4 regions of the Alkaliphilus crotonatoxidans genome follow, and region 1 is predicted to be linked to each of the others. Evidence: riboswitches for the same ligand, from Rfam matches in the RefSeq annotation. Region 1 holds a riboswitch; each other region holds the start of a gene.

What was found. Region 1 has a riboswitch for S-adenosylmethionine ahead of metK (methionine adenosyltransferase). Riboswitches for the same ligand answer to the same signal wherever they lie in the genome.
Region 2: linked by a shared signal. The riboswitch ahead of ACYQ1I_RS05275 (pyridoxal phosphate-dependent aminotransferase) and the one ahead of metK (methionine adenosyltransferase) in region 1 are both predicted to bind S-adenosylmethionine.
Region 3: linked by a shared signal. The riboswitch ahead of ACYQ1I_RS05095 (MetQ/NlpA family ABC transporter substrate-binding protein) and the one ahead of metK (methionine adenosyltransferase) in region 1 are both predicted to bind S-adenosylmethionine.
Region 4: linked by a shared signal. The riboswitch ahead of metF (methylenetetrahydrofolate reductase [NAD(P)H]) and the one ahead of metK (methionine adenosyltransferase) in region 1 are both predicted to bind S-adenosylmethionine.

The regions. Positions count from the first base shown of each region.
Region 1 is NZ_BAAHXS010000004.1:1,179,039-1,186,874, forward strand. Features, by position in the region: gene ACYQ1I_RS08125 (hypothetical protein) at 298-456, opposite strand; gene ACYQ1I_RS08130 (COG2426 family protein) at 659-1,126, shown strand; SAM riboswitch class I at 1,247-1,343, shown strand; gene metK (methionine adenosyltransferase) at 1,527-2,717, shown strand; gene recD2 (SF1B family DNA helicase RecD2) at 2,826-5,066, shown strand; gene ACYQ1I_RS08145 (ComF family protein) at 5,156-5,860, shown strand; gene ACYQ1I_RS08150 (TIGR03826 family flagellar region protein) at 5,881-6,306, shown strand; gene flgM (flagellar biosynthesis anti-sigma factor FlgM) at 6,379-6,669, shown strand; gene ACYQ1I_RS08160 (flagellar protein FlgN) at 6,701-7,201, shown strand; gene flgK (flagellar hook-associated protein FlgK) at 7,219-7,836, shown strand, end outside.
Region 2 is NZ_BAAHXS010000004.1:575,682-583,517, reverse strand. Features, by position in the region: gene ACYQ1I_RS05290 (glycerophosphodiester phosphodiesterase family protein) at 1-208, opposite strand, end outside; gene ACYQ1I_RS05285 (hypothetical protein) at 714-1,067, shown strand; gene ACYQ1I_RS05280 (superoxide dismutase) at 1,146-1,757, opposite strand; SAM riboswitch class I at 1,912-2,011, shown strand; SAM riboswitch class I at 2,095-2,198, shown strand; gene ACYQ1I_RS05275 (pyridoxal phosphate-dependent aminotransferase) at 2,282-3,469, shown strand; gene larAH10 (NPN-dependent 2-hydroxyacid racemase, LarAH10 family) at 3,471-4,754, shown strand; gene ACYQ1I_RS05265 (branched-chain amino acid aminotransferase) at 4,813-5,832, opposite strand; gene ACYQ1I_RS05260 (LTA synthase family protein) at 6,179-7,836, shown strand, end outside.
Region 3 is NZ_BAAHXS010000004.1:530,379-538,214, reverse strand. Features, by position in the region: gene ACYQ1I_RS05120 (hypothetical protein) at 461-685, opposite strand; gene ACYQ1I_RS05115 (hypothetical protein) at 688-1,107, opposite strand; gene ACYQ1I_RS05110 (MarR family winged helix-turn-helix transcriptional regulator) at 1,315-1,761, shown strand; gene ACYQ1I_RS05105 (MATE family efflux transporter) at 1,916-3,268, shown strand; gene ACYQ1I_RS05100 (helix-turn-helix transcriptional regulator) at 3,534-3,749, shown strand; SAM riboswitch class I at 3,868-3,977, shown strand; gene ACYQ1I_RS05095 (MetQ/NlpA family ABC transporter substrate-binding protein) at 4,125-4,937, shown strand; gene ACYQ1I_RS05090 (methionine ABC transporter ATP-binding protein) at 4,966-5,976, shown strand; gene ACYQ1I_RS05085 (methionine ABC transporter permease) at 5,978-6,649, shown strand; gene ACYQ1I_RS05080 (class II SORL domain-containing protein) at 6,723-7,097, opposite strand; gene ACYQ1I_RS05075 (SEC-C metal-binding domain-containing protein) at 7,350-7,836, shown strand, end outside.
Region 4 is NZ_BAAHXS010000006.1:578,677-586,512, reverse strand. Features, by position in the region: gene ACYQ1I_RS14830 (YibE/F family protein) at 1-1,086, shown strand, start outside; gene ACYQ1I_RS14825 (homocysteine S-methyltransferase family protein) at 1,152-3,521, opposite strand; gene ACYQ1I_RS14820 (methionine synthase) at 3,502-4,182, opposite strand; gene metF (methylenetetrahydrofolate reductase [NAD(P)H]) at 4,210-5,067, opposite strand; SAM riboswitch class I at 5,204-5,315, opposite strand; gene ACYQ1I_RS14810 (hypothetical protein) at 5,445-5,579, opposite strand; gene ACYQ1I_RS14805 (polysaccharide biosynthesis protein) at 5,579-6,619, opposite strand; gene ACYQ1I_RS14800 (PPC domain-containing DNA-binding protein) at 6,825-7,244, opposite strand; gene ptsP (phosphoenolpyruvate--protein phosphotransferase) at 7,381-7,836, opposite strand, start outside.

The sequences.
Region 1 (7,836 bases):
GGACGAGATGAAAAGCAGAAAGACCCTCAATATTGAAATATATTCTATTCCCCCTCCTCCTTCTATAGGCCTGATAATCAGGGCCTATAGTTTTTTGCAGAAAAAAAGCCCCTGTCCATTGATTCACCCTTTTAAGTCTGCTATCATAAGATGAGCAGAACAATACGTGGCTTTGGTCAGGTAAGGGAGTATATATCACAAAGGCCCTGTCGAGTCTCAGTATTCCTTTGATCAACCTAATGATCGGTCAAAAAAAAACCTTCAGTGTGAAGTGAACATCCGAAGGTTTTGTTTTTACTATGATTTCTTACTTAATTCGTGGAACTGGTTAATTAAGTCGTCTATCTGGCCATTAAGCTTTAAGATTTTCTGTTTGTCGGCTTTCTCCTCCATAAGGTGTCGCAGATGAGCTTTTAAAGATTCAATCTCGTTTTTTAGCATCTTCACTTTATCCATACTCTGCCCCCCTTAACCAATAAGTGCTGTCTAAAGAAAACATGCAGCTAAATGTAATGTTATTATACCAATGATTACATTTAATAAACAATAGATTTAAGTTAAAATTATACAAAATTCCTAAAAATAACAGACCATCCTCTAAGGAATCTTTTTCAAAATATATGATATAATGGTAATACAGAAGAATTGAGGTGAACTGATGGGAAAAATATTTGAGGTGATAACCCGAGAACTGATGGTGCTGCTGGTTGCCGCCATGCCCTTGGCAGAGCTGAGGGGAGCGATCCCACTGGGGGTTTCCTTAGGAATGCATCCTTTACATGCAACATTATTGGGGGTTCTGGGCAGCTTAATTCCTGTACCTTTTCTGTTATTTTTTCTAAAGCCTGTTGTATTATTCTTTAGAGATTTAAAGCCCTTTAAAAATCTGGTGAACCGAATTTTACGAAGGACCATTAAGAAAAGCGATAAAATTAAACGTTACAGTGCCCTGGGCCTGGTATTGTTTGTTGCTATCCCATTACCAACCACCGGGGTATGGTCAGGGTGCCTGGCCGCCACAATATTTAATATTCCTATCAAAATAGCCTTTCCGGCCATCGCCCTGGGCACCGTCGTAGCGGGCAGCATTATGTTTACCTTGAGCTATGTTATTACAAGTATTTAGAAGCAGGTTAGATGAAAATACAAGCTTTTTTAAAAGTTTCATATTAGTAAAAAATATGTTGACAGATATACAACTCAATGATATTATGAGTTAGTAATTCAATTAAATAAAAATCTTGATGCCTTATCAAGAGTGGTGGAGGGAAGGGCCCGATGATACCCGGCAACCGTAGCGTACGGTGCTAATTCCCACAGATTCTGATTCTGAAAGATGAGGTAAGCATATATAGTTGATATGCCTCTTCTTGAAAGAGGTTTTTTTATTGCAATCAATTATTCCTATTTCAGATCAGCATATTTTCCTGGCATGGATGGGTATATTAGTACAGAAAACCTTCACGCTCAGGAAGCTCGATTATACAGATAGCCTGATAACATTAGGAAAAGGGAGGTAATTTTTAATGGCACGAAGACTATTTACTTCAGAGTCAGTGACAGAAGGACATCCAGATAAGATCTGTGACCAAATTTCTGATGCAGTATTAGATGCAATATTTGAAAAGGACCCAAAGGCCAGAGTTGCTTGTGAAACCACTGTTACCACTGGATTGGTTCTGGTGGCCGGTGAAATCACCACCGATTGCTACGTTGATATTCCAAAGGTAGTTAGAAAGACAATTGAAGAAATTGGCTATACCCGTGCAAAGTTTGGCTTTGACTGCGATACCTGCGCCGTTTTAACAGCCATTGACGAGCAGTCCTCTGATATTGCCATGGGGGTTGATGAGGCGTTAGAGAGAAAAAAGGGGCAAATGGTAGATGAACTGGAGGCCATCGGTGCTGGTGATCAAGGGATTATGTTTGGCTTTGCCTGCAATGAAACACCTGAATTGATGCCTTTACCAATTTCCTTGGCCCATAAGCTTTCAAAGCGACTTTCTGATGTACGCAAGGATGGTACCCTTGATTATTTAAGACCTGATGGAAAAACCCAGGTGACTGTAGAGTATGATGGCGATAAGCCCCTGCGTATTGACACAATTGTTATTTCCACCCAGCATGGCCCTGAGGTAGACCAGGAAACCATCGAAAGGGATTTAATCAAGCATGTGATCAATCAGGTGGTGCCGGCTGGTTTGCTGGACGAAAATACCAAGTATTATATTAACCCGACGGGCCGGTTTGTAATCGGTGGACCCCAGGGTGATGCCGGGTTAACCGGTAGAAAGATTATTGTTGACACCTATGGCGGCTATGCCCGTCATGGCGGCGGTGCCTTTTCTGGGAAGGACCCAACAAAGGTGGATCGTTCTGCTGCCTATGCTGCCAGGTATGTAGCAAAAAATATCGTGGCTGCAGGCCTTGCCGATAAATGTGAAATTGAACTGGCCTATGCCATTGGGGTGGCCCAGCCTGTATCGGTATTGGTAGAAACCTTTGGTACAGGAAAGGTGGATGAGGGATTGCTGGTTGAACTGGTGAGGAAACACTTTGATTTAAGACCAGCGGCCATTATTCGAGACTTAGATTTGAGAAGGCCAATTTATAAACAAATTGCAGCCTACGGACACTTTGGAAGAACCGATTTGGCCCTACCCTGGGAAAAAACTGACAAGGCAGAAATTCTTAGAAGAGAGGCCCTGGGACAATAAGATATCCCTTGGATGATTTATAAAGACCCTATTCGTGATGGAATAGGGTCTTTATTATGTTCAGCTAACTTTTATGGTATAATATTACTATTAACAATTGCTTAAGAGGTGAGAACCCTGATAGAGGTAGAAGGAAAACTAGTTGAAGTGATATATCAAAATGAATCCAATGGGTATACGGTAGGGATTTTGTCTGCGGCGGAAGAGGATATCACCGTCGTTGGAATCCTGCCTGCCCTCCGGGAAGGGGAGGACCTCATTGTAAAGGGTAGGTGGACCATGCACCCCAGCTATGGCAGACAGCTGGAGGTGCAGGAATATAAGCCGGTGAAGCCCTCCACCATAGAGGGGATGATCAGCTATTTATCATCTGGTATGATCCATGGAATCGGAGAAAAGATGGCCAGGAGAATTGTAGATTATTTTGGTTTGGAAACCTTTGATATTTTACAGGCTGAGCCCCATCGTCTAAAGGAGGTGCCGGGAATTGGAGAAGCAAAGGCCGGTTCCATTGCTGAGGCCTTTCGAGAGCAGCGGGAGCTGAGGGAGATTATATTATTTCTTTCTCAATATGGTATTACCCCCAACTATGCCATCAAAATTTATAAAAAATATGGAGAAAAAACAATCCCCTTGATTCAGGAAAACCCTTATCGATTAGCAGAGGATGTAACTGGAATTGGTTTTAAAAAGGCAGATCATATTGCCCAGACCATGGGAATTCCCCTTGATTCAAAATATCGTATTTTAGCAGCAACCAAATATCTGTTGAACAGCTTTCACACCGAGGGGCACACCTATGCCCCCTGGGCAGACTTGGTCCATAGGACGACTGACCTGGTGGGAGTAAGCCCTCAATCGGTGGAGGATGCCATACAGCATCTAACCCTGGAACAAAAGATTCATCTTGAAAGGAATGGCGAAACCTTTCATATCTACTCGATGGTCTATTACTATGCAGAGACCTATACATGCAAAAAACTGATTGAGCTTGCCCAGGTTAATTTCCAGTCCTCCAGCTTAAATATTGATGAGGAGCTACATAAAATAGAAAAGGAGGAGGAAATTCTTTTGGCTTCCAATCAAAAAGAAGCCATTAAGCAATCGATACAAAACGGCATTACAGTCATCACCGGAGGGCCTGGTACCGGCAAGACCACCACGATTAATACGCTAATTCGGATTTTTGAAAAGCTGCAGTTAAAAATACTGCTGGCGGCCCCTACGGGAAGGGCTGCCAAAAGAATGACAGAGGCCACGGGAAAAGAGGCCAAAACCATTCATAGATTGTTGGAAATAGGGTATGGCGATGAAGAACAGGAAATGAGCTTTCAAAAAAATGAGGAGGACCCCCTTGAGGCCGATGTCATTATTGTTGATGAAATGTCCATGGTAGATATTTTATTGATGCATAGCCTGTTAAAGGCTATCCGGCCGGGAACTCGCCTAATTTTGGTAGGAGACGTTGATCAGCTTCCCTCTGTGGGGGCGGGCAATGTATTAAGGGACATAATCGAAAGTAAGATTATTCAGGTGGTCCGGTTGACAGAAATTTTTAGACAAGCCCGGGAAAGCATGATTGTCGTTAATGCCCATCGCATTAACCAGGGCGATCCTCCCCAATGTAATGTAAAGGATAAAGATTTCTATTTTATTGGCCGAAATAATAAAGAAGTCCTTTTACAAACACTGGTTCAGCTGGTAAAGGAACGGCTGCCAAGGCATTATGGCTTTGATCCCTTGAAGGATATTCAGGTGCTGTCGCCCATGAAAAAGGGTGAGGTGGGTATGATCAATCTGAACAAAGCCCTGCAGCAATCCTTAAACCCACCGGAAAAATGGAAGGCTGAAAAGGAATATGGCGGAAAGCTGTATCGAGTTGGAGACAAGGTCATGCAAATCAAAAATAATTATTCTCTACAATGGATTATCATCGATTCCCAGGGACAAGATGAACGGGGGGAGGGGGTTTTTAATGGCGACATTGGCTCAGTCCACGCCATTGACTTCCAGCAGCAGCAGCTCTCCGTACTCTTTGACGAAAATCGTCTGGTTAATTATGAGTTTAATCAATTGGATGAGCTGGAGCTGGCCTATTGCGTGACGGTACATAAGAGCCAGGGAAGTGAGTTCCCCGTAGTGGTAATGCCCATAACCTGGGGGCCGCCGATGCTATTGACAAAAAATCTCCTTTACACCGCCGTAACCAGGGCTAGAAATTTAGTGGTGATGGTAGGTACAGAGGCCTACCTGAATCAAATGGTGAAAAATGACAGAATTATTCAGCGATATTCAGGCCTTGGGCAACGGATGAAAGGTTTTTTTGAATTTCAACAGGGGGGAATATAGTCTTAAATATTCCTTTTCCGGCAGGAAATAGTCAAAAAAATGTTGAATTAAAAGACAGGATTCAATATGATTAAAGAAACAGGTGAGCTATGAAATATAGAAAATATATTCAATCCTATGCTGAAGCCCTTGGAGATTTAATCTTTCCGCCCAAAACAGAGTGTATTATCTGTAAGAACTCCCTAACAGAAAAAGATCGCTCCTATATATGCACTGGCTGCCGAGATCAGCTTCCCTTTGTTCCTCAAGGCAGATGGATACAATCTGGGGTTTTATTGGGCACTGAATCAATGCGGATGTTTTCAGTCTTTGAATATCAGGGTGATATTGTTAAACTAATATTCAGGCTAAAATACCAGCATCAAACTTATTTAGCCAGGATATTGGGAAGGATGATGGCTCTGCATATTCAGCGGGAACGGTTAAATATAGACTTGATGATACCCGTACCGCTGTATCAAAAACGACACAGCCAGCGGGGCTTTAATCAATCAGCCCTGCTGTCAAAATATATTGCAATGGAATGTCAGGTAGACACCAGCCTTAATAACTTGATCAGAATTAAAAGCACCAGAGTTATGCATCAGCTGTCGAGGCTTAAGCGACGACAAAATGTCAAGGATGCCTTTGCTTTAAAAAAACCCCATCAGGTGATGGGACTGAATATTTTGTTAATTGATGATATTTTGACCACTGGGTCAACAGTTGAAGCATGCGGCAAGCTATTACTGGAGGCGGGAGCCAAATCAGTGACAGTATTTACCTTGGCCCGCAGTCTTAAAAAGAATGTATAGTCTGAGAGGGGGATCTTATTATGGAACTGAGGAATTGTTCAAAATGCGGCAGGGTATTTGCATACAATGGAATCGATGTTTGTTCCCGTTGTATGTCTAACGACGAGGATGATTTTAAAAGGGTAAAGGAATACCTTTATGATAACCCGGGAGCGACGGTTTCCGAGGTTTCTGAAGCAACCCAGGTCACAGAAAAGCAAATACTGCGTTATCTTCGAGAGAATAGAATTGAAATCCGAGAGGAAAATAATTATCTGTTGGATTGTGAAAGATGTGGAAAATCAATTAGAAGCGGAAGATTTTGTGATGAATGTATTATTGAAATGCACCGGGAATTTACAGCAGTAACCAAGCCAAAGGCCCCGGAAAAGAATCGTGAAAAGAATCGTATAGACAAAAGCGGACACAAGATGTACATTACAGAAATCAGAAAAAAGTTAAAATAAGCTTAAGAAACACCTGACGATTGCCGATAATATGTTAGAGAGATAAATCGGAAAGAGTTGAGGTGTTTTTTTATGAAAATTAATCATCATCCCAATGTCATTCAGGCTATGAAAATCTACGATAAAACCAATCACCAGGCATCATCGGTGAAGGAATCGCAGCGATGTAAGGATCAATTGCAGCTATCCGACGGCGCCAAGGATTTTCAGGTGGCAGTGAAGGCCTTTAATAAGCTACCCGAGATTCGAGAAGAAAAGGTGAAGGCCCTGAAGGAAAAAATACAACAGGGAACCTACGATATTTCGGGTAAGGAAATTGCCGATAAAATAATAGCCAGTATTCACATTGATAAAAAAATCTAGCCTCCGTTGGAGAAGGGTTTGAGGTGATAATATGCTAGAAAGGGAAGTGGAGCAGTTAAAAGAGGCACTTTTTCAAGAGCTCCAAATGTATGAAGAGGTATTAAATCTTGAAAAGAGTAAAACAGAGGTCATTAAAAGGGGCAAGGTAAAGGAATTGGAAGAAATGACTAAAAAAGAGCAGCAATATATGATGAAAATGGGAACCTTTGAGAGAATTAGAAGATCCGTTTTTATCAATGCTGCCGATACCCTTGAGGTAGATGAAATTGACAGCTTGTCAGAGTTTTTGCTTCATTTGACCGATCAACAGGTAATAGATGAATTAGATGAAATAAGATATAAGCTTCTTGAAACCATTGAGGCAATCCATGAAACCAATCAAATTAACCAAAAGCTAATGGAGCAGCATCTGGAATATATTGAAATGAGTTTGGAATTAATGACTGATCATTTAACTGATGATAACAATTATGGGAAAAAAGCAGATGGAAAGGGAAAAGTTAAGACAAACCTCTTCGATGCAAGGGTTTAATAAAAGGAGGGTTACAAATGCGTTCAACTTTTTTAGGTTTTAATACAGTCAGATCAGGTTTATTTGCCGCCCAAAGAGCCTTAGATATCACCGGTCACAATATATCCAATGTTAATACGGTGGGGTATTCCAGACAAAGGCTAAATCAAGCCCAAAGTACCCCCATGGCCCTCTATGGCGGACAGGGGATGCTGGGAACCGGCGTTGATACCCTGTCGATTACCCAGGTCAGAAATGAATTTCTAGATTACAAATATCGTGGCGAGGTTACTACATATGGTTATTGGGCTGCCAAGCAGGAGGGCCTAAGCTTTATAGAAGCGATCTTCAACGAACCCTCAGATTCAGGTATCACCACTGTGGTAGATGAATTATTTAATGCCCTTCAGGAGCTCAGTAAAACTCCAGAAAAATTAACCACCAGAACCCTGGTAAGGGAAACAGCCATTACCTTTACCAATACCGTAAACAATATGTATAATCAGCTGGAAAAAATGGCTAAGGATTTAAATTATGAGGTGCAAACCACAGTTAATTCCATCAATTCCTATGCGGAACAAATTGCCGCTCTGAATGCCCAAATATATCGTACAGAGGCTGACGGAAGCCATGCCAATGACCTTCGAGACAGAAGA
Region 2 (7,836 bases), 600 kb from region 1:
TTAACCGAAATCCATTTTTGTAGGCAGTATCCAGGGCCTCCAGAGAATTGGTGTAACGAAAGCCGTAGATTGCGCCTCCGGCATGAGCCACCAGGGGCTGAGGTTCAGGAACAAGGGGAGCTTGATAGGTATTGCTTTCCTGAGAAAAGACCATCTGGGGCAAGGCCACCAGCATGACAACCAATAAAACTAAAACCTTTTTTTTCATTTTAAAATGCCTCCATATTATGTTTAATATACATTTAGTATAAGGGTTTAAAAAGGAAATGACAATGGAAGAGCCAACGGGCTAAAGGGTAGAATTAATAGCTTTAAGTATAAGCGATAATAATCCTATGCTTCCTAAAATATAAATGAGATAACCTTTTTTATTACCCTTCGCTATTACTTCTTTAGTCGCTATTAGGAATAAAATTAGAATTAAAAAAATAAAGCCTAGGTTAAAAAAAATATCTATGTCTCTGTAAACAAGATATAGAAAATTAAAAATGATGGTACCCATTAAAAAAACTTTATCTAATATGGTGTACAACTTTGAATCCTTATTTCTTAAAACCAGCAAGCTTCACATCTCCTCCAATAACATTTATAAAAACACTTTTTTATTATAGCATATGAAATTTATGATGTGGAAGTTGAGCTATTAATAATTATATAATACAATATTTCCATAGTGCAGGAAATAATAGAGGGTTTATTAGGAGAAAAAACAAATGATGAAAAAAATTTTTATCTATATTAGTGCAATAATGATGATCGTATTTTTAATATACTTTTATCGCCAGGCTTCCTATAGTAGCATCATTACTTCAGGATTCATCATAGAAAAATCAACAGATGGAGACGTGAATTACATAGATCTAAAAAAAGTAGGAGAAACAAAGGAAGAGTTTGTTATTGACAGAATTATAGTAAAAGAAAAAAATACATGGAATTTAATAGATGTAAACAAGGCTTATTGGATTGTTTATTTTAGCAGAAACGGGAAAGATTTTCAATTAGAGGAAATTCAAGTTAATGAAGAATTTGAGCATATTTTTAAAGAAGAGTTTGGTATTGCTGATTAGGTATTAATAAAAAAATTGAAGGACTATCGAGTCCTTCAATTTTAAGTGATGAGGTAAAACTATAAGGAGCAAAAGCATCTATTTTAATTGCTGATACCTTTCGTTGACATAATTCCAGTTAACCACATTCCACCAGGCGCTAATGTAGTCGGGTCTTCGGTTTTGGTAGTTAAGGTAATAAGCATGCTCCCAAACATCAAGGCCTAGTAAAATGCGCTTTCCTTCCATTATCGGGCTATCTTGATTGGGGCTGGAAACCACCTCTAATTTTCCAGAAGCATTGATAATCAGCCAGGCCCAGCCGCTGCCGAAACGGGTGGCTGCTGCCTTGTTGAAAAGCTCCTTAAACTGATCAAAGCTGCCAAAGGTCTGATTAATTTCTTCCAACAGCTGGCCCTTTGGTAAGCCGCCTCCATGGGGGCCCATCACCTTCCAGAAAAGGTTATGGTTATAATAGCCACCGCCGTTATTCCTTACGGCCTGCTGAATTTCCTTGGGAAGCTGATCAAGGGATTGAAGCAGTTCCTCGATGTCCTTTCCCTGAAGCTCGGGGTAAGGCTCAAGGGCGGCATTTAAGTTGTTAATATAGGCCTGATGATGCTTAGTATGGTGAATTTCCATGGTGGCCGCATCAATGTGGGGCTCCAGGCTATCATAGGCATAATCTAATTGTGGTAATTTATAAGTCATTGAAATTCCTCCTTAAAATCTTTTCCGTATTTGAATCTACTGGTAATATACCCTTGGTTTATAATAATAATCATTATCAATTAAAATTTATTTTTAAATTTTTCTATTGACATCAATGGGTGAATCAAATATAATTATCAAATAAATCGAATAACTCTTATCAAGAGAGGTGGAGGGAAGGGCCCAATGAAACCCAGCAACCGGTATCGTACCAGGTGCTAATTCCTGCAGTCATAATGGCTGAAAGATAAGGGAGGAAACTGTTAACAGGCCTCTTTTATAAGGGGCTTTATTTTATTAAAGTATAAAAGTATTTCTTGAAAACACAATTAAATAGCTCTTATCAAGAGAGGTGGAGGGAAAGGCCCGATGAAGCCCAGCAACCAGCACAGCCAGTGCCAGGTGCTAATTCCTGCAGTCGTTGAGACTGAAAGATAAGAGGCCTAATTATTTTTAAGCCCCTTGATCTTTTAAGGGGCTTTTTTTCTTATAGATCAAATATATATCAAGAAAGGAAGATTGACATGGCTGAAATCAGCAGTCGCTTAAGCTATTTCACAGATTCAATTATCAGAAGAATGACCAGAATCGCCAATTCCTACGGAGCAATTAATCTTTCCCAGGGGTTTCCTGACTTTGATCCGCCCCGTGAATTGATAGAGGCCCTGAAAGAGGCTGCTGAGAAGGGGCCCCATCAATACGAAATTACCTGGGGCTCCCAGGCCTTTCGGGAGGCGTTGGCACAGAAACAATCTAAGCTGATGGGGATTGAAATTAATCCCCAAACAGATATCGTAGTTACCTGTGGCAGCACCGAGGCCATGATGGTGGCCGTAATGACCCTGTGTAACCCCAATGACAAGGTCATCGTTTTTTCACCATTTTACGAAAACTATGCTGCCGATGCAATTTTATGCGGGGCAGAGCCCATCTATGTTCCTTTAAAGCCACCCCACTTTACCTTTGATCGAAATGAGCTGAGAAATGCCTTTCAACAGGGGGTTAAGGCCCTTATCCTTTGTAATCCCTCTAACCCCACGGGTAAGGTCTTCACCCTTGAAGAATTGGAGTATATAGCCAGCCTGGCAGAAGAATTCGATACCTTTGTAATTGTTGATGAAGTTTATGAGCATATTGTCATGGAGCCCCACCGACATATCTATTTTGCAGCACTGCCGGGTATGTATGAAAGAACGGTGTCCTGTAGCTCACTTTCTAAAACCTATTCTATTACCGGCTGGCGGCTGGGGTATTTGATTGCTCCCGATCACATTACCGAGGGGGCAAGGAAGGTTCACGATTTTCTCACGGTAGGGGCCTCGGCTCCTCTACAGCAGGCAGCCCTGGCAGGGCTGAGGCTCCCCGATGAGTACTATGCATCACTACGGGCAAGCTACAAAGAAAAACGGGATCTTTTTCTAAAGGGGCTAGATGAAGCGGGCCTTCGCTACACCACGCCCCAGGGGGCCTATTATGTGATGGTGGACATTTCAGAGTTTACCCAGGATGATGATGTGGAATTTTGTGAATGGATGGCCCGGGAGGTGGGGGTTGCGGCTGTACCGGGCTCCAGCTTCTTCAAGGAGGATATACGTCATTTAATTCGGTTTCATTATGCTAAAAAAAATGAGACCCTACTGGCGGCCATTGAACGTCTGAAGCTGTTAAGGGAAAAGGCAGGGCTTAAGTATCGTAATCAGGAGGTGATTTAATATGCGGCAGTATCATTTCAAGTACGGAAGTCGTCAGTGGGAGGTTGCCCTTAAGGAGGAAAACATTATTAATATCTTGACTCCAAAGGACTCTAGCCCCATAGATAAGATAGAAGAAAAGATTAGAGAAAGGCTTGATCGGCCAATAGGAACCGGCCCCCTTAGGGAGCTTGTCAAGGCTAAGGATAAAATAGTAATTATTGTCAGCGATATTACTCGGCTTTGGATTAAAACCGCCGTATTCCTGCCGGTTATTGTGGCATATCTCAATGAATTGGGAATAGAAGATGAGGATATCACCGTCATCATTGCCCTAGGTTCCCATAGACCCTCAACTGAGGAAGAAAAAAGGGCCATTGTGGGTGATGGCATCTATGAAAGAATTGAAATCATTGATCATAATTGTAATGATGAAGACCAACTATGCTATTTAGGGGAATCGAGCCGAGGCACCCCTATTTATATTAATAAAAAAGTCGTAAAGGCCGATCGGGTAATTTTAACAGGGGGGATTGTCTTTCATCTCTTCGCTGGCTTTGGCGGCGGTGCTAAGGGTATCGTCCCCGGTGTGGCGGGAATACAAACAATTCAGCAAAACCATAGACTGACCTTCCTGCCTGGGGAAGGAACCGGGCTGAACTCCAATGCTTGCTCCAATAAAATTGAAGGAAATCCCATGCGTGAAGATATTACGGAAATATGCCGGAGGGTGGCCCCGGATTTCCTCTTTAATGCGGTATTAGATGCCAACGGCCGCTTCATTGATTTTGCTGTGGGGGATTTTGAACAGGCATGGCTGAAGGGCTGTGAAACCATTCGGCAGCTCTACGGAATCAATATAAAGGAGAAGGCAGATATCATTATTGCCTCTGCCGGGGGGTATCCGAAGGATATTAATTTATACCAAACCGTCAAGACCATGGATAACTGTATTTACGGCGGTAAAGAAAACAGTGTGATGATACTGCTTTCAGAATGCAGAGACGGCCTGGGGGCAGCCGAATTTATGGAGTGGTTTCAATACCAAACCCTCGATGAAATGGAATCTGCCTTAAAAAAGCATTTTACAGTACCAGGTTACGCTGCCTATAAAACGGCCTATGCCGCCAAGTATCGGAAAGTCATTCTAATTTCCTCCCTGCCAAAAGATACCGTCAAGGAACTGGGAATGATTCCGGCCCAAGACCTTAATGAGGCCCTTGACCTGGCATATCGGTTTAGTCCGCCCAACCCTAAAATTTCACTAATGCCCTATGGAGGAAATACCCTGCCGATTTTTGAATAAAATAATACCCCGGTCTAAGGCTAACGGCCAGACCGGGGTTTAAATTGGCTAAATTTAATTAAAATTCCACAATCCATCCCTCTGGGGCTTCAACCTCACCGAATTGAATACCGCAAAGAGTATCGTAAAGCTTTTTGGTAATAGGCCCTACCTCTGTTTCACTATGGAATACATGAAGTTTGCCCTTGTATTCAATACCACCAATGGGAGTAATTACTGCCGCTGTGCCGCAGGCACCGGCTTCTTTAAATTCGTCCAGCTTGTCGACGTACACATCCCTTTCTTCGACCTCCATGCCCATGTATTCCTTTGCCAGGTGCATAAGAGAATACTTTGTAATACTTGGCAGAATTGAAGGAGATTTAGGGGTAACAAATTTATTATCATGGGTAATACCAAAGAAATTAGCTGCTCCCACCTCTTCAATTTTAGTATGGGTCATAGGGTCAAGGTAAATACAATCAGCAAAGCCCTTTTTCACAGCCAGCTCATGGGGATACAGGCTGCCGGCGTAGTTTCCTCCCACCTTGGCCGCTCCGGTACCGAATGGTGCTGCCCGGTCATAGTCAGAAATAATAAAGTTTACAGGAGCCATACCGCCCTTAAAGTAAGGACCTACGGGTACGCAGAATATACAGAATAGAAACTCAGGCGCTGGCTTTACACCAAGATTGTCCCCTACCCCAATCACAAAGGGTCTTAAATACAATGTTGCGCCGGTACCATAGGGAGGAACATAGGCTTCGTTTGCCTTTACAACTTGAATACAGGCATCAATAAATTTATCTTCTGGTACTTCAGGCATCATGATTCGTCTACAGCTATTATTTAAACGCTTGGCATTTTGATCAGGTCTAAATAACTGAATTTTTCCGTCCTGACGGCGATAGGCCTTCAAACCTTCAAAGCATTGTTGTCCATAATGTAATGCTGTTGAGGCCTCACTAATTGTAAGGGTGTTGTCCTCCACAAGGGAGCCCTCATCCCATTGCCCATCCTTCCATTTTGAAACGTAGCGTAAATCAGTCTTCATGTAGCCGAATCCTAATTTGCTCCAATCAATGCTAACAGTTTTCATCGAATCCCTCCACTAATAAAATTCTAAAAAGCTGCAACCAGGGGAATGAAAAGGTTTTCATAACCCTATTCACTACTTTATACATTTATTATAGCATAAATTTCATAAAATCAATTAAAATTAGCTGTAAACCACTATATTCGTAAAATTTTAAATATTATAGAGTATATACAGTATTATATATTTTTATCATTCAATCATTGTTGGAAAAGATTAATAAATGATAAATTTCAACAGAGCCCTTGTAAAATTTTTGTTAATTCAATAAAATAGAGGTTAAGCATAATGGTGTCATAGCCAACCAGCTTATGGTCTATTTAGTTGTAAAAAAGAAAGGGTGACCAATATGATTGATACTTTAAAGGAGCGACTTTCCAGAGGATTTGGTTGGGTACTGCTCTTTATTATATTAACACTGGTAAAGCAATTAATGGTTGAATCGATGATGGGTATACCTTGGCCTGGCTTGGGAGCTTCCGCTCTAAATCTCCTGCTAATTGTCATATTGTATCATATCATTGCTGCCATGTCCCCCAACAGGCTCAGGCCCTATGGTCTCTTGGGATTTTACAGTCTGATTACCCTTCTGCTATATGCAGATTTAGTACATTTTCGATATTTTCAGATGCCGATTTCAGTTTATTCCTTTCAGCTGGCCAGTGCAGTAGGCTCGGTAAAGGGGAGTATTCTGCAGCTGGTTCATTTTAAGGACTTACTTTTGGCTGTTGACCTGATTGTGCTGGTATTTTTAATGATAAAAAGAGGTAATGAGGCCCATGTCCTCAATAGGAGTCAACGGTTGAGGCAAGGGGCTTTGGCCCTGGCAGGTCTGATTTTATTAGTGGCTGTTAACAGCGGCCTTTCTATTGGATTCCATACGCCGGAGCGGCTTGGAATATTGAATTATCATTTCTATGACCTACAACAATATATAGGAGGTCAGGCCTCCCAGGAAGAAGGCAGCCTTCAGGCTTACCTGGATAAAATAGCAAAGACAAGCCAAAACCAAAAACACTTTGGTGTCGCCGCTGAGCGGAATGTTATTGTCATTCAGGTGGAATCGATGCAAAATTTTGTATTAAATCTGGAGGTAGAAGGACAGGCCATTACTCCTGTGATGAATAGCATGATTGCTGGTGACAGTCTATATTTTCCCCACTATTACCAGCAATTGGGGAGGGGAAATACATCAGATGCCGAATTTGTCAGTCAAAATAGCCTGTATCCATCAATGCATACCTACTCCTTTAAGGAATATGAAGGACATGACCTCTATTCTTTGCCTATTTTGCTGAAGGATAGGGGCTATGAAACCATAGGCTTCCATGGTAACACGCCGGATTACTATAATCGGGAGGGAATGTACCCTCAATTGGGCATTGATACCTTTATCAGCAGTGCCGAGCTGGAATCAGACGAAGTAATTAGCATGGGAATCAGTGACGGCTCAGTATTCAGGCAATCCCTAGACTATTTAGAGGAAATGAATGAGCCCTTTTACAGCCTGTATGTCACCCTAACCAGCCATGGGCCCTTTAAAATACCCCAAGAATTACAGGCCCTAAGCTTTGAGGGCCCTATTAAGGACACCCTGCTGGCAGATTACCTTCAGTCAATTAATTATTTTGACAGGATGCTGGGAGAATTTATTGAAGGCTTGAAGGAGAGGGGAATCTATGACAATACCATTATCGCCATCTATGGTGATCATTTCGGTATTGATATAAGAAATGATGAACTAAAGGCAATGGCCTCCGAGCTTCTTGGGAAAGATTATGATTATGATGAGTTTTTAAAGGTAGGGCTGCTGCTTCATATACCGGGACTTGGAAAGGCAGAAACCTATGAGATCGCCGGCGGGCAAATTGATTTTTACCCAACTATGCTTAATCTATTGGGGGTACAAAGCCAAGGATTATTTCTAATGGGCCAGGACCTGGTAAATGGAATCGAAGGCTTTGTGGCGAGTCAAACCTATATGATAAAGGGTTCATTCATTGACAA
Region 3 (7,836 bases), 650 kb from region 1:
AGGATTTTAATACGAAACCTATATATTTACCTTTTAATATATTCTATAGATGAATTGTACTAGAGTTAGGGAACCTCTAACAATAGGTAGATAAATAAAATTAAAAACGATAGAAAAGGGGAAATTATTTTGATAAAAAAACTTACGGTATTAATCTGCTGTTTAGTTATTTGTGGACAGTTGGCAATTACTCAAGCCTTTGTGTCAGGCGAATATACGATGGGTTTTACGGGGAGTAGTAATAATCCCATAACTACACTTTCTGACCCTAACCCTACAACTGAATAACTCGGCAGATATAAAACTTAGGAGTAGGAAGTCAATGTTTTTATTTATATTTTAGGAATCATCGAATTGGGCAGTAATGATATAATTAATTTTTAAAAGGAAACATCTGTGTACTTAAAACACAGGTGTTTCCTTTTTTTATAAAATGCAGGTAACATAGCACTGTATCAGCTTATAAACTGTTCCAAAATTCCTTTTCAGTAATTTTTAATTGATTTTTTAATATAAAACGCCATACATTAATTGGTATTTCCTTATGGGTGGCATGGCTGATCTTTGTTTGAAGAACGGTGCCATCCATTAACACTTTTTCATAATACCAATGGTCTGAATTACGAATCATTACCCAACCGTTTTTATCACAGTACTTTTTTAGGTCTTTGAATTTAGGCGGCAAAGCTATAGCTCCAGTAATTCCCTGATCTCATCATCATTATCGCATAGCATGACTCTCAAAACAAAAGGAAAATGATCACGGCGGTTAGGCGAATGAAAAAATAGCTGAGATCGCTGAAAGTAATCCTCTGCATACTGCTTTAAATCAATAATTAGCTCATTAATAGCTTCTTCCTGGGTATTGGCATTTGCATAGATTTCTAGTTTATCAATAATTAAGGTAGTGGAACCATCGTCCTCAACAATAATCTCGGGTTTTAATGAAAAATGAGAGAGTATTATTTTTTGCATATCTAGTCGTAGTAAAAGAACTTCCTCGGTTTTCTTACGATTAATAATAGTAGGCTTAAAAGCATTAAAAACTTCATCATACAAAGATGAAAAAGTTTTTCTTGCATCTGATAAATTTCGTTCAATTAACATAGACATTCTCCTTTCACCTCCATATTAACATAATATGTACAAATTGTACAGATAGTACATTTATTATTAACAACGATAGGGGTATTTATTATCAGATTAAAAATAATTACTTTAAAATTATATGAAAAAAGCCTGATTCTCAGCAACGGGCTTCTTAACAGATAGCCATTGATTGACAATAATGTATATTAGCTATACAATATCCTTATGGAAAAGAATATGATAAAAATCTGTGAACTTTTGATCAATGTAATTAGCGAATTTTATGAAAAAGACAGCCAGGCACGGAACTTTGGCACCGACGTTGAACTTTATCATTCAGAAATCCATATGCTACAATGTATCGAAGAAAATCCTGGTATGCATATTTCTGGAATTGCCCGAATGATGGGTGTCACCCGAGGGGCCGCCTCTCAAACGGCAAAGCGGCTGGAACGAAAGGAAATGATTGTCAAGGAAGCCTGTCTTGGTAATGATCGAAAGGTTGTCTTGCGGTTAACCGAAAAGGGAAAGGTTGCTTCATACAACCATAAAAATGCCCATGAAGAGTTTACTGCCTTAATCTCTAAGATTCTGACTGAGGCGAGGGAAGAACAACTAGAGTTTTTACACCATTTTCTTCTTCGCTTTCAAGCATCCTTGAAGGGAGGATAATTTTTTATCCATAATGTATAGCATATATACATTTTTATTATTACTAAACTACTACTACCTTATCGCAGTGATGCGTTGAGTTATTTCCTGTGGAAATCTAACTGGGGATAACTGGAATTTTGCGATGGGGACTAGCATCGAAAAGAGGATTATCATGAACAAAGAATACTTAATAAATGAAAAACCACTGAAGGCTTTATTAGTTTTTGCAATTCCAATGATTATTGGTAATCTATTTCAACAATTCTATACGATGGCTGACTCTGTATTAGTAGGCCGTTTTGTCAGCGAAGATGCCCTGGCCGCCGTAGGGGCTTCTTACTCTTTAACAAACGTGTTTATATGTATTGCCATCGGAGGCGGTGTAGGGGCTTCGGTAATAGTCAGCCGTTATTTCGGAGCAAGGGAATACAAGCGAATGAAGGAATCGGTCTACACCGCCCTACTTTCCTTCCTCGTCATGAGTATTATTTTGGGTATTATTGGATTTTTTGCCGGAGAACAGATTATGCGGCTTCTAAATACGCCGGAAAGCATTTTAGATATGGCAACGGAATATCTGGCCATCTATTTCCTGGGGCTTCCCTTCCTGTTTATGTATAATGTACTTTCCGCCATGTTCAATGCCATTGGCCGCTCCCGTATTCCTCTATACCTGCTGATTTTTTCATCTGTATTGAACGTTGTTCTGGACGTTTACATGGTACGTTCTATGCATATGGGGGTAGCGGGTGTGGCCTGGGCAACCTTAATAGCCCAAGGCATATCTGCAATCATCTCCTTTGTATTATTCAGTAGGGAAATGAAGGCGTATCCCATCAAAAAATTGCAGCTTTTAAACTGGAAAGAATTAAAAAACATGACGAATATCGCATTTCCTTCAATTTTGCAGCAGTCAACGGTTTCCATTGGTATGATGCTTGTTCAGTCTGTTGTCAATAGCTTTGGTAAGGAAATGCTGGCAGGCTTTTCAGCTGCCATGCGTGTAGAAAGCATCTGTATTGTACCAATGGCGGCAATGGGAAATGCTATTTCAGCCTATACAGCGCAAAACATGGGGGCAGGAAACGATAAACGGGTGCATCAAGGCCTTCAAATGGGGAGCTGCATCGTTGCGTTTTTTGCAGTTTTAATTTGCATTATCCTAGAAAGCTTTTATCGTCCCATTATCTCTCTGTTTTTAGGAAGTGACGGTACTCAGCTTGCCCTTCAGACAGGAACAAATTTTCTAAAATTTATGGGTTGGTTTTTTATTTTAATTGGGCTAAAGATGGTTACCGATGGCATATTGCGAGGTGCCGGCGACATGAAAATGTTCACTATTGCCAACTTGGCGAACCTGACTGTTCGTGTTAGCGTTGCAGTGATCATGGCACCCCGTTTTGGTATCGCCATGGTGTGGTATGCAGTTCCTGTTGGTTGGCTCGTAAACTTGATTATTTCCTATGCAGAATACCGAACCAAAAAGTGGCAGCGTATTTCTGTTAGCGAAAAGTATTCTTATTAACAGAGCTTCTCGCACCTTGAAACATACCCTTTCTAACCCTAAAACTTAATAATCACCTTCTGTATTTTTAGCGGACAAAGGCTTCACCAGGGGGCACTTAATCCATTCCTCGATGGTTGTCAAGGATTATTTTGTCGAAACTAAACGAAATGGTTTCATGCGCCTATTGTAGCCTTTCATCTAAAAGGATATAGTAGAATCAATAAGAAAATTTCGTAAGCTAGATGAATGTTTGCTAGAAATGGCAGTAAGGTGGTGAAAATTAATGTCGTTAACCATGGGAGAGAAATTGCGTATACTAATTAAAAGAGAAAAAATAACCATAACCGAGCTGGCAAACTTACTGAATACCTCCAGTCAAAATCTTTCAAACAAATTATCTCGTGATAACTTTTCAGAAAAGGAGCTTCAGCGAATTGCCCAGCTGTTGGGATGTCGGTTTGAGGGGTTTTTTATCTATGACAACGGAGAACGAATTTAATGCTAAGGGAGGTTGTTAAAAGAAAAATAACATAAAAATGTTATTGACTAAGTATATTAAATATAATACAATACGTATATGTTTTAAGTATACAATTATCATAATCGAATAATAACAACTCTTATCCAGAGAGGTGGAGGGACTGGCCCGATGAAACCCGGCAACCGTACTTAAGTAATTAAGTAAAGGTGCTAATTCCTGCGAAACAAATGTTTCGAAAGATAAGAGAGCCAATATTTTAATTTTGTCTCTCTGTCTTTTCAGAGAGTTTTTTTATTGTTCAAAAAAGGGGGGACAGGACAATCGTATATTAGTTCAATTAAAATGCTTTAGAACAATAATCAATTAGCTAATTAAAGTAAAGGAGAGATTGAAATGAAAAAAATGGTAATCTTAGGTTTAACGGTCTTTTTATTAGTTTCCCTGGTGGGCTGCGGTAGCAAAACAGCAGATAGTAAGCCCCTTAGTACAGAAAAGCTGGTTATTGGTGTAAGCGCTGGCCCCCACGAGCAGATTATGGAAAAGGTTAAGGAGCTGGCCGCCGCAGATGGCCTTAAAATAGAGCTTAAGGTATTTACGGAGTATGTTATGCCCAATATCGCCCTGTCAGAGGGAGAACTGGATGTTAACATTTTTCAGCATAAGCCCTATTTAGATAAATTTAAGGAAGATCGTGGCCTAGACCTGATTGAGGTTGGGTATACCGTTAATTTCCCCATGGGAATCTACTCAGATAAAATAAAGGATGTTTCTGAATTAAAGGAAGGCGACAAGGTGGGGCTGCCCAATGACCCAACCAATGGTGCCAGGGCTTTAATATTATTTGAAAGCGCAGGCCTGATTAAACTGAAGGAAGGTGTTGGGGTTGCCGCAACGGTCAATGATATTACAGAAAACCCCCGTGGTTTAGATTTTATAGAGCTGGAGGCCTCGCAAATTCCAAGACAATTAAATGAACTGGCGGCGGCGGCCATAAATAGTAATTTTGCCATTGAACATGGCTTTGTACCAACAACAGATTCGATTTATATTGAGCCAAATGATTCCCCCTGGGTGAATATTGTTGCTGTAAGAACAGAGAACAAGGACGATGAAGTGATTAAAACCCTGCTTCAATATTATCAATCTGACGAAGTAAAGGAATTTATTGAGGTTCAGTTTGAGGGCTCTGTTGTACCTGCCTGGTAAATGGCCTAAAGGAAAGGATTGATACACCTTGATCAAATTAGAGAATATCGTAAAGGCTTTTCCTACCCCAGGGGGGGAGCTGAAGGCAGTGGATCATGTGTCATTGGAGGTTCAAAAAGGGGAAATTTATGGAATTATCGGCCATAGTGGTGCAGGGAAAAGTACCTTGATTCGATGCGTTAACCTGCTGGAAAAGCCCACCGCCGGTGAGGTCTATATAGAGGGTGTACCCATTACCAACCTGGCTCCGGCGAAGCTCCGGGAGGTACGTCGGAAGATAGGAATGATATTTCAGCACTTTAACCTGCTAAAGACCGCCAGTGTCTACGATAACATTGCCATTCCCCTTAGATTGACCGATGTACCAAGGGAAGAAATCGATAAACGGGTAATGAAGTATTTATCAGTAGTGGGCCTTGAAGGGAAAAAAGATGCTTACCCGTCGCAGCTTTCTGGGGGTCAAAAACAACGGGTAGCCATTGCCCGGGCCCTTTCCCATGAGCCCGAAATATTATTGAGTGATGAAGCCACCAGTGCCCTTGATCCCGAAACCACAGAATCCATCCTGGAGCTGCTGTTAAAAATCAACCGCCAGTTTGGTATCACCATCCTATTGATTACCCATGAAATGAATGTGATACAGAAGGTTTGTGACCGGTTGGCGGTGATGGAAAAAGGTGTCGTGGTGGAGGAAGGAAAGGTGTTAGATATCTACGGAGACCCCAGGCACCCAACCACTAAAAAGTTCATCAATAGCCTGTTCCCGGAATTTTTGTCTAAGGAAGCCCTGGCCCAAGAGCAAGCCGACGGGTTAACTGTATTATTGTCCTTTGTGGGAAATGCCGCCGAGCAGCCTGTTCTGGCCCAGGTTGCCAAACAATACGAAGTCTTTCCCAATATATTGTCGGGTAACATTCTTCAATTGAAGGATTCCCAATATGGAAGGCTTATTGTCAAGCTAGAGGGAAATGAAGGGGAAGTTAGAAAAGCAGTCGACCATCTTAAAAGGGGCGGCATTAAAGTAGAGGAGGTGCGCTGACATGGATAAAATTACACTGTTTTATGATCGATGGGGTGCGGTGATCGGGAAGGCCACCGTAGAAACCTTTCAAATGGTTCTCATTGCCATGTTGTTTTCAGTGCTGATCGGCCTGCCCCTTGGGGTGCTGCTGGTGCTTACCAGAAAGGGGAAACGGCTGGAAAACAAGACTATTGCCCTGACTTTAAACACAGTTATTAATGTAATACGTTCACTGCCCTTTATTATATTACTGTTCTTTATTATACCCTTTACAAAGCTATTGGTAGGTACCTCCATTGGGGTAAAGGGGGTAATTGTGCCCCTGGTGGTCTATACGGCTCCCTATATTGCCCGATTGATGGAATCGGCCCTGTTAGAGGTAGATAAGGGAGTTTTAGAGGCCTATGAGGCCATGGGGATCAAGACCAAGGATATCATCTGGCATGTGATGATAAGGGAGGCAAGGCCCTCTATTGTTCTAGGCCTAACCATTGCCGTCATTGGTTTAATTGGTGCCACCGCCATGGCAGGGCTGGTGGGGGCCGGAGGACTGGGGGATCTGGCCTACCGCTTTGGGCACCTTCGTTATGAGGTTGACGTCATGTATACCACTGTAATCATTTTAATTATATTGATTCAGGGAATACAATCCTTTGGTAACCGACTGGCTGCAAAGCTGAAAAGGGATTAATACTTTAATACTCATGAAAAAGCCAGTCACCTACAGTATAAAGCTGGGGTGGCTGGCTTTTGCTATTTAGTAATTATTCTACAATGATTTCCTTGGTATTTTCCCACAGGCCGTGGATATTACAGTAGCTGACGGCATGGAAGGTACCAGATTTTTTTAATTTCACAGTCGTTAAACCAACGGGCTCGGTAAAGCTGTCACCCTCTCCGTGGGCAGAAAATTGGAAGCTGGCAATTTCAACAGGAAATTTGGCACCTTCTGGGTGGAAAAATACCTTGAACCAGGCAATGTAATGCTCAAGGGTGTTGGGGTGTCCAATGGCATCACCAATTGACACCTTTAATTCAAATTTTTCGTCCGCCTGAACCCTTTCAGGGGCGTGAATAACTGGAACGTGCTTTTCCCCTTTCCAATCACCAGTTTGTAAAAATTCGCCTAAGCTTTTCATGACAAGACCTCCTTTTATAATATAACAAAATGGCTTACAAGTCTATTTATAACCAAAAAACAAAAAATATAACAACTTTTTTCCTGACTTAAATATTTGCGGCTACAGTAGGATTTTGTGCTTATTTAAGGCAGGGTTATTAGTGGTGAACTTAATATAAAAAAGGAAAGATTAGGTACATAATAGGATTGCATCATACCAGGGTTTATATTATAATATTGGGGAAAATAACAGTGAAGAGGAGTCGTTAAGATGAGTATACATGAAGAGTGGAAAGAATTAGCCTTTACAGAGAAGGATGAGGCTTCTACCCAGGCTTTTTGGAAGGAATATTGTGATATTGAAAAGGGTATTTACGAGGCCCTTTTAACCTATCGGGATATTAAAACCGAAGGAACCCTAAAGGAACTGGCGGAGCGATTTGAGGTAACGATAGTTTATTTTATGGGCTTCCTTGACGGAATTAATGACAGCCTGGTAAGTCCCCTGGATTTAGAGGCCCTTACCGAAGATACAGCCATTGAACTCAACATAGATTATGAAAAGCTATATTACAATATGCTGGCGGCCCAGGCAGAATGGCTATATACCTTGCCACAGTGGAATGAAATCTTAACCGAAGAAAGAAGAAGGGAAATTAAAAAGGAATATAGCAGCTCAAAAACGGTGGTAAAGGGTGAAAAGATAGGAAGAAATGACCCCTGTACCTGTGGAAGCGGTAAAAAATATAAAAAATGCT
Region 4 (7,836 bases), on a different contig from region 1:
GGTTTTGTGGTAAACGAATATCCCAACAGCAGCCGTGTACAGTTGGAAATACTGGAGGTTAATAATGATGGTATTCACTATGCAGGCGGCATGATTCTTCAAGGGGAGCAGTTATGCAGGGTCAGGATATTAAATGGTAAATTTAAAGGAGTAGAAAAACCAGCAGTAAATCACTTTATCGGAAAACTAGAAATGGATAAAATCTTTGAAAAGGGAGACAAAGCGCTGGGGGTAATCGATTATTTAGAAGATGAAGTCACCCATATTACTTTAATAGACCATTATCGATTGGATTTAGAGATCATTTTATTTGGCGGATTCATGCTATTACTAATTATTTTCGCAAAATGGGTTGGTGTTAAGGCACTGCTGTCTTTTGTGTTAACGATACTGGTAATCTGGAAACTACTAATTCCTATGCTGTTAAAGGGCTATCATGCCATTATTGTGTCAATGATAATTATTGTTTTTCTGACAGTGATCATTATTACCTTGGTGGCAGGCATTAGCCGTCGAGCCTTTGTTGCCATAATGGGTTCATTTCTGGGTACCTTCTTAACCTGTGTACTAGCCCTGGTATTTGGGAAATTTTTTAAAATCCATGGGGCCATTCTTCCCTTTTCAGAAACCTTATTATATTCGGGATATGCCCATTTAAATCTCACCGATATTTTTATTTCCAGTATATTCATCGCCTCCGCCGGAGCCTTAATGGATGTAGCCATGGATATTTCCACTGCAATTCACGAAATGGTTCAAAATAACCCAGATATCACAAGAAGCCAAGCGATTCAATCGGGCTTTGAAATTGGCAGAGCAGTGATTGGAACCATGACCACCACCCTGCTATTGGCCTATTCAGGCGGATACATTGCACTATTGATGGTTTTTATGGCCCAGGGAACACCAGTTATTAATATTTTAAATCTCCGTTACGTCGCCGGCGAAATTCTTCATACGATAGTAGGCAGCTTTGGACTGGTGACAGTGGCCCCCTTTACGGCCATTTTAGCCGGAATTGAATTTACCAGACCCGCCTACATTAAAAAAATAAAGCAAAACCTAGCTGAAGAAAAATCCTTCTGACAAGGAATGATCCCCATTCCTGTCAGTAAGGATTTTTAACAGCTAAAGTTCCCTGGTTCGGGCTTTTATTCTTTCCCCTCAGTCAGCAGCCTTCTGGCAAAGCGGATTCCTGCCTGACCATCCACCGCATAATAGTCCGCTCCAATCATTTCTGCATATCGAGGGTTCAAAACGGCTCCCCCCACCATAATTTTACACTCAGGCACCTCCCCCTTGATTAGCTCGATGGTTCGCTGCATGTTTTTTACGGTGGTTGTCATTAGCGCACTCAACCCCACCAATCGGACCCCATGCTCCTTTACGGCGGCCAATATGACCTCTGGAGCTACGTCCTTTCCTAGATCAAGAATGTTGTAGCCGTAATTTTCCAATAGCATTTTGGCTATATTTTTTCCAATATCATGGATGTCTCCCTGGACAGTGGCTAAAATAATCTTTTCATTTTGCAGAACTGAGGTGTTTTTTGAAGAAGCACCCTTAATAACCTCAAGCCCTGCCTTTACTGCCTCGGCCGCCCTTAAAAGCTGGGGCAGAAAGAGAATTCCTCCCTCGTAGGCCTCCCCCACCTGATCAAGGGCCGGTATAAAAAATTGATTGATAATTGCCAGCCCATCCATTTCTTTTAATAGCAGCCTGACGGTATCAGCCACAGCTCCCTTTCTGCCCTCTACAATCATGGCCTTTAAATCATTATTTTCATGAGGCATGACCCCTTGACCAGGTTGAATGCCCTGGAAATCTCTGATAAAGTCCTTGGCCTCCTGATCCTCCCCCTTTAAAACCCGATGGGCCTTTACCGTATTCATCATCTCTTCAGAAAGGGGATCAAGTATTGGTACATCCAGCCCTGCCATTAGGGCACCGGCTAAAAAGGTTCTGTTGATTAATGACCGATTGGGTAAGCCAAAGGAAACGTTGCTGACCCCCAGGGTAGTTTTTAATCCCAGTCGTTCCTTAACCAGAGACACGGCCTTTAATGTTTCCATGACAATAGATTGCTGAGCCGAAACGGTCATCACCAGGCAGTCTATAATCAAATCCTCCTTTGGAATTCCATAGGCCATGGCTCCTTTCATGATCTTTTCTGCAATGGCCACTCTTCCTTCGGCGGTTTCCGGAATTCCCCCTTCATCCAGGGTAAGGGCCACTAAAACTGCCCCATACTTTTTGGCCAGGGGGAAAACCTGCTCCATACTAGATTCCTTTCCATTGACTGAATTTATAATTGGCTTTCCGTTGTAGCACCTGAGGGCCCCTTCAAGGGCCTTGATATTTACGCTGTCAATTTGAAGCGGTGTATCTACCACTGTTTGAATAGTAGTAACGGCTTCCTTCAATACCCTTTCCTCATTGATTTCCGGCAATCCAACATTAACATCTAATATGTGGGCCCCCGCCCGGGTTTGTTCTATGGCTTCGGTTAAAAGCACCTCCAAGTCATTTTGACGCAGGGCTTCCTTTAGTTGTTTTTTTCCCGTCGGATTAATTCGTTCCCCTGTTATTGTTGTTTTCCCGTCAAGTATGACTGTTTTGGTGCCCGAGGTGCAACAGGTAACGATTTTTGTCTCGCAGGGTTGAAACTGAAATCTGTCTATTTGCTGCTGTAGGGCCCTTATATGGTCTGGTGTGGTGCCGCAGCAGCCGCCCAAAATTTTTACGCCCAGCTTAGCCAATTGCCTGCCGTATTCTCCAAAGGCTGCTGGCTCCACCGGAAAAACGGTTTTACCCTGTACCAAAGTGGGCAGCCCTGCATTGGGTTGTACGATTACCGGTACTTTGGCGTATTTTAACACGTCAGGTAATAATGGCAGAATTTCTTTAGGCCCAAGGGAGCAATTAATTCCCAGGGCATCTGCCCCCAGTCCCTGTAGCACCTGGGTAGCTGTAATGGCATCGGTTCCCACAAAGGTTCTTCCGTCCCCCTGGAAGGTCATAGTACAGAATACGGGTAAATCACTATTTTCCTTAACTGCCAGCAGAGCCGCCTTGGCCTCATATAAATCGGAGAGGGTTTCAATTATAATACAATCCACCCCGGCCTTAACGCCAGCCATCACCTGTCTTTTAAAAATCTCATAGGCCCTTTGAAAGCTGATTTCACCAAGGGGAGCCAGCATTTGACCCAGGGGGCCAATATCCTGTGCCACATAGGGGGCCTTGGCTTCTCTAGCAAGCCTTACCCCGGCTTCGATAATTGCCTCAAGGCTATGGGAGCTTTTTCCCAGCTTCAATTCATTGGCTTGAAAGGTATTGGTGGTTATGATTTGAGCCCCTGCCTTTACATAGCTTTGATGAATTTCTCGGATCAATTCTGGCTTCTCAAGATTTAACAGCTCCGGCAGGGCACCGACTTCAAGACCTGCCCTTTGAAGCATGGTGCCCATGGCCCCATCAAACAAAATCATTTTATTTTGTTCATTTATCAAATTCCGCACAGGCAGAACCTCCTTTTCTATAGCTGCAATGTTGATATTGTAGACAGCCTTCACAGCCAGCAACCTTTTTGGTGGGGTCTTTACTAATACCGATACAGGCTGTAACTGATTTTCTGGGTACTAGAAAATGATGGTCTGTCACTGTCAAACCAATTTTTTTATCAGCCTCCAACAGCTTTATTAGCTCTGGCTGCAGTTCAACCGAAAGGTCGCCATAGCCCGGACTGAATCGCCCCGTCAGATAGCTGCCAGGGGCGGCTCCATTTTTTATGACGGATTCTGCATGATCACAGAGTACCTCAATGGCTTCAGAAGCGCAGGCATCCAGTATCACCGCCCGGGTCATATCGGTATGCTGGTATCTTTTTATTTTCAAGTCAACCCCTACCCCCAGGGTAGCCGCCATCATAACGCATTGGCTACAGCCCTTGAGGTGTGAGGCAATGGCTGCGCCCTTAAGAATAAGCCGTGTATTCACCAGTTTAATCCCATCATTTTGGTGTTGAATTTGAAATGTTTGATATACATAGAAGGCCTTTGTAGCTTGCTCCATTTCTTCCATACAGCTATCGATCATTTGAGTCAGCTCCCGGTCAAGGGCCTGATCACGATAACCAAGGTATCTTAATACTTCTGATTTTCTTAGCTTAATTTTCTTCAACCCTCTTTCCCAAAGTCTATATGCTTGCTATATATTTAATTGAGCCATAATTTCCCTGGCAATTTCCGGCTTATTCATTGTATAGAGATGGATTCCATCTACACCATTTTTAATTAAATCTGAAACCTGCTGAGCCGCATATTCAATTCCTTTTTTTCTAAGGGTATCGGGCTGATGCTCATATCGTGCCAACAGCTTAATTACCCTGGCTGGTAAGGAGGCGCCACAAAGAAAAATCATTTTTTCAATTTGCTTTTTATTTAAAATAGGCATAATTCCGGCGGATATTTTACAATGAATCCCCTGCCCCCTCAATTGCTCTAAAAACCGATAAAATAGCTGGTTTTCGAAAAATAACTGGCTAATCAAAAATTCAACCCCTGCCTCTACCTTATCTTTGAGGCAGTCAATATCCTGATTGATGTCATCACATTCTATGTGACCTTCTGGATAAGCAGCTCCCCCTATTGAAAAATTTCCATATGCCTTTACATCCTTTACTAGATCTATTGCATATTGGTAGTCTTTAACCGGCCTTCCCTCACCGCTGATAGGCATATCTCCCCGCAGGGCCAGTAGATTTTCTATTCCTTTTTCCTGTAGCTGATCCAGCTTTCTTTTAATGGTTCCCTTTTCAGAATTGACACAGGTGAGATGAGCCAATGCCTCTATTCCATATTGATTTTTAATTAAGGATGCTATTTCAAGGGTTTGATTTCCTCCATTTCCCCCTGCTCCATAGGTTACACTGATAAAATCTGGCCCTAATTCCGTTAATCCCTCTATGGTTTTATAAATTGTGCCTATATCGTGATTTTTTTTTGGAGGAAAGACCTCAAAGGAAATAACTGGTTTCTTTTCATTGTATATATTGGCTATTTTCAATTCAATACCTCCCTATCATTTTCAACACGGTATTTTTATTTCCTGTCTTATGATCGATGGTTTTTAATTGTATAAAAAAACCACCTCTTTAGATAAGAAGCGGCAGCATGCTTTTATATATGCCTTTTACACAATCTCCTTATCTTTCAGCCATGGGCTGCAGGAATTAGCACATTTCCAGCCTGTCATAACAGGTTGGCTGTTGCCGGGTTTCATTGGGCCAGTCCCTCCACCGCTCTGGATAAGATTATTTTATTTATCGGTCAAAACAAATTACCTTCAATTGATTAGACCATTGAGTTATTCTGTAATAAAAACCCCCTTAATCAAAATATAAGCTTCCAGATCAATGCTATAAAAATTATTGTTATAGTGTATCATAGTTCTTTACAATTGTAAATACTGTTTTTATATAATTCTGACAATATCCCTGTCAAAAGAGAGGTCGACAGACGGGGAATCCCCTGGGGAATTCTTCCCCGTTCTATCGTTTCAGCTGTTGTTAATATCATTATTTTTCTTTTACCCCTGACATTCTCTTATATTCCTTTAGCTCTTCTTTAATATAGGGCAGCTTTAATAGTATTTTTTTGATTTGACTGACCGATAAGCGGGGAGCATTAAAGGAGTTATAGCCTGCCTCCAGGGAGTCGGAGAGGGTTCCTTGTACGTCATCATTATTACCATAATTCAAATCTCGATCATCGGGCTTTATTATATAATAATTTTTTAATTCTTCTGCCCTGGCCATTTCCTCGTGGGTTACCAGGGTTTCGTGATACTTTTCTCCATGTCGAATTCCTATAATCTTTGTGGCGGCCTCAATCTTAAAGATTTCCTTTATTGCTTGTGCCAAATCTGCTACAGTGGCGGCAGGGGATCTGAGTACAAAGATTTCTCCGTTATGGCCATATTTAAAGGCATGAATGACCAAATTAATTGCATCATCCATTGACATGAGGAATCTTGTCATCTGGGGATTGGTAATGGTTAGACATTCTCCCTGCTTGATTTGTTCCACCAGTCGGGGAACAATAGAGCCCCTGGTGGCCAAAACATTACCGTACCGTACGCAGCTAAGAAGCGTTCCCTTATTTAAATTCCTTGATTTAGCAATGATCAGCTTTTCCATCAGGGCCTTGGATTGCCCCATAGCATTAATTGGATATACTGCCTTGTCTGTACTGAGGCCTATTACCTTTTTTACACCGTTTTCTATGGCAGCTTCCAATACATTGTTTGTTCCTATGATATTGGTTTTTACCGCCTCCATTGGATTAAACTCACAGGAGGGCACCTGCTTTAAAGCAGCTGCGTTAAAGATGTAGTCTACACCCTTTGTTGCCTGATAAATGCTATTATAATCTCTAATATCACCAATGTAAAATTTGATTTTATCACTTTGATATCGAATTCTCATATCGCTTTGCTTCTTTTCGTCACGGCTAAAGATTCTAATTTCTTTGATACTGGATTTTAGAAATCTATTTAATACTGCATTACCAAAGGAGCCTGTTCCACCGGTAATGAGAAGGGTTTTTCCTGCAAACATTCTGATCCCTCCAAGTAATTGTTCTATCTTCTCTTTGATCCCCTACCCTATTTTATGAAAACAATTTCTAGCTTTCCTCCTTCCGATACCTGTATGATCTATTGAGTCTACTGTCTATTTGTATTTTATGAAGCCTGGAGGGAAAGGTACCTATTGGGCATAAAAAAACCCCCGGATTTATTTTTTATCCAGGGGATAACAAAGATTAAAATTGATATAGGTTTAAACCAACTTCATTACTAAAGGCCCGGTTAACGGTTCCTTCGATTGCCTCCACTAAAAGTTCACCAGTAGCACTGATTACAGCAGCGTTAAGATGTCCGCCATAGGTTTGATGATCTTTATCGGAAAGATTGATATGAAGATGAAGATATACTTCATCATTCATGGTCGAGATATTCCCTAAAAGACTGGTGATTTCATAATCGCCTTTAAGCTCAGTTGAATGGTACTCTTTTTTATCCACCTCAAAGAGCCCGATGGTGGCTTGATCAACGGCGCCAATCCCCTTTACCCATCCGAGGGTAATTTTTTGCTGTTGACAAAACTCCTTAAGGGTCGATACAATTTCTTCCCCTTTGTCTAAACGAATGACGTATTTTGTTCCAAACTGTTTAAATTCCATTATCTCACTCCTTTTGACCTGTTATATTCATTTTAACATTTTTGCTGTGGCTTATCCATTCCTTTCCTGTGAACAGGGCTTCTATACAGCTTTTCATATATAAAAAAGAAGCCCAGGGCTCCTTTTTCTATATAAATTATAAGCTTTTAGTTTCGAGGTAATTCTCTATCTCTTCAGCAGTAGACAGCTTCAGTACCTCTTCAGCAAGTTTTTGGGCCTCCTCAAGGCTCAGGCTTCTGATCAGCTTTCTGGCCGGAAGAATGGATAAGGGGCTCATGCTGAATTCATCTAATCCCATTCCTAACAGGATTGGTATCATTCTTTGGTCGCCGGCAGATTCACCGCACATACCAACCCAAATTCCTTCCCGGTGACCATTATCAATGACTGTTTTAATCAATCTTAACACGGCCGGGTTAAAGGGCTGATACAGGTGATGTATTTTTTCATTCATTCGATCTACCGCACAGGTATATTGGATAAGGTCATTTGTACCAATACTAAAGAAATCTACATGTTTTGCCAGCACATCACTCATCACGGCCGCCGATGGAACTTCAATCATCATTCCCACTTCTATATCATGTTGATA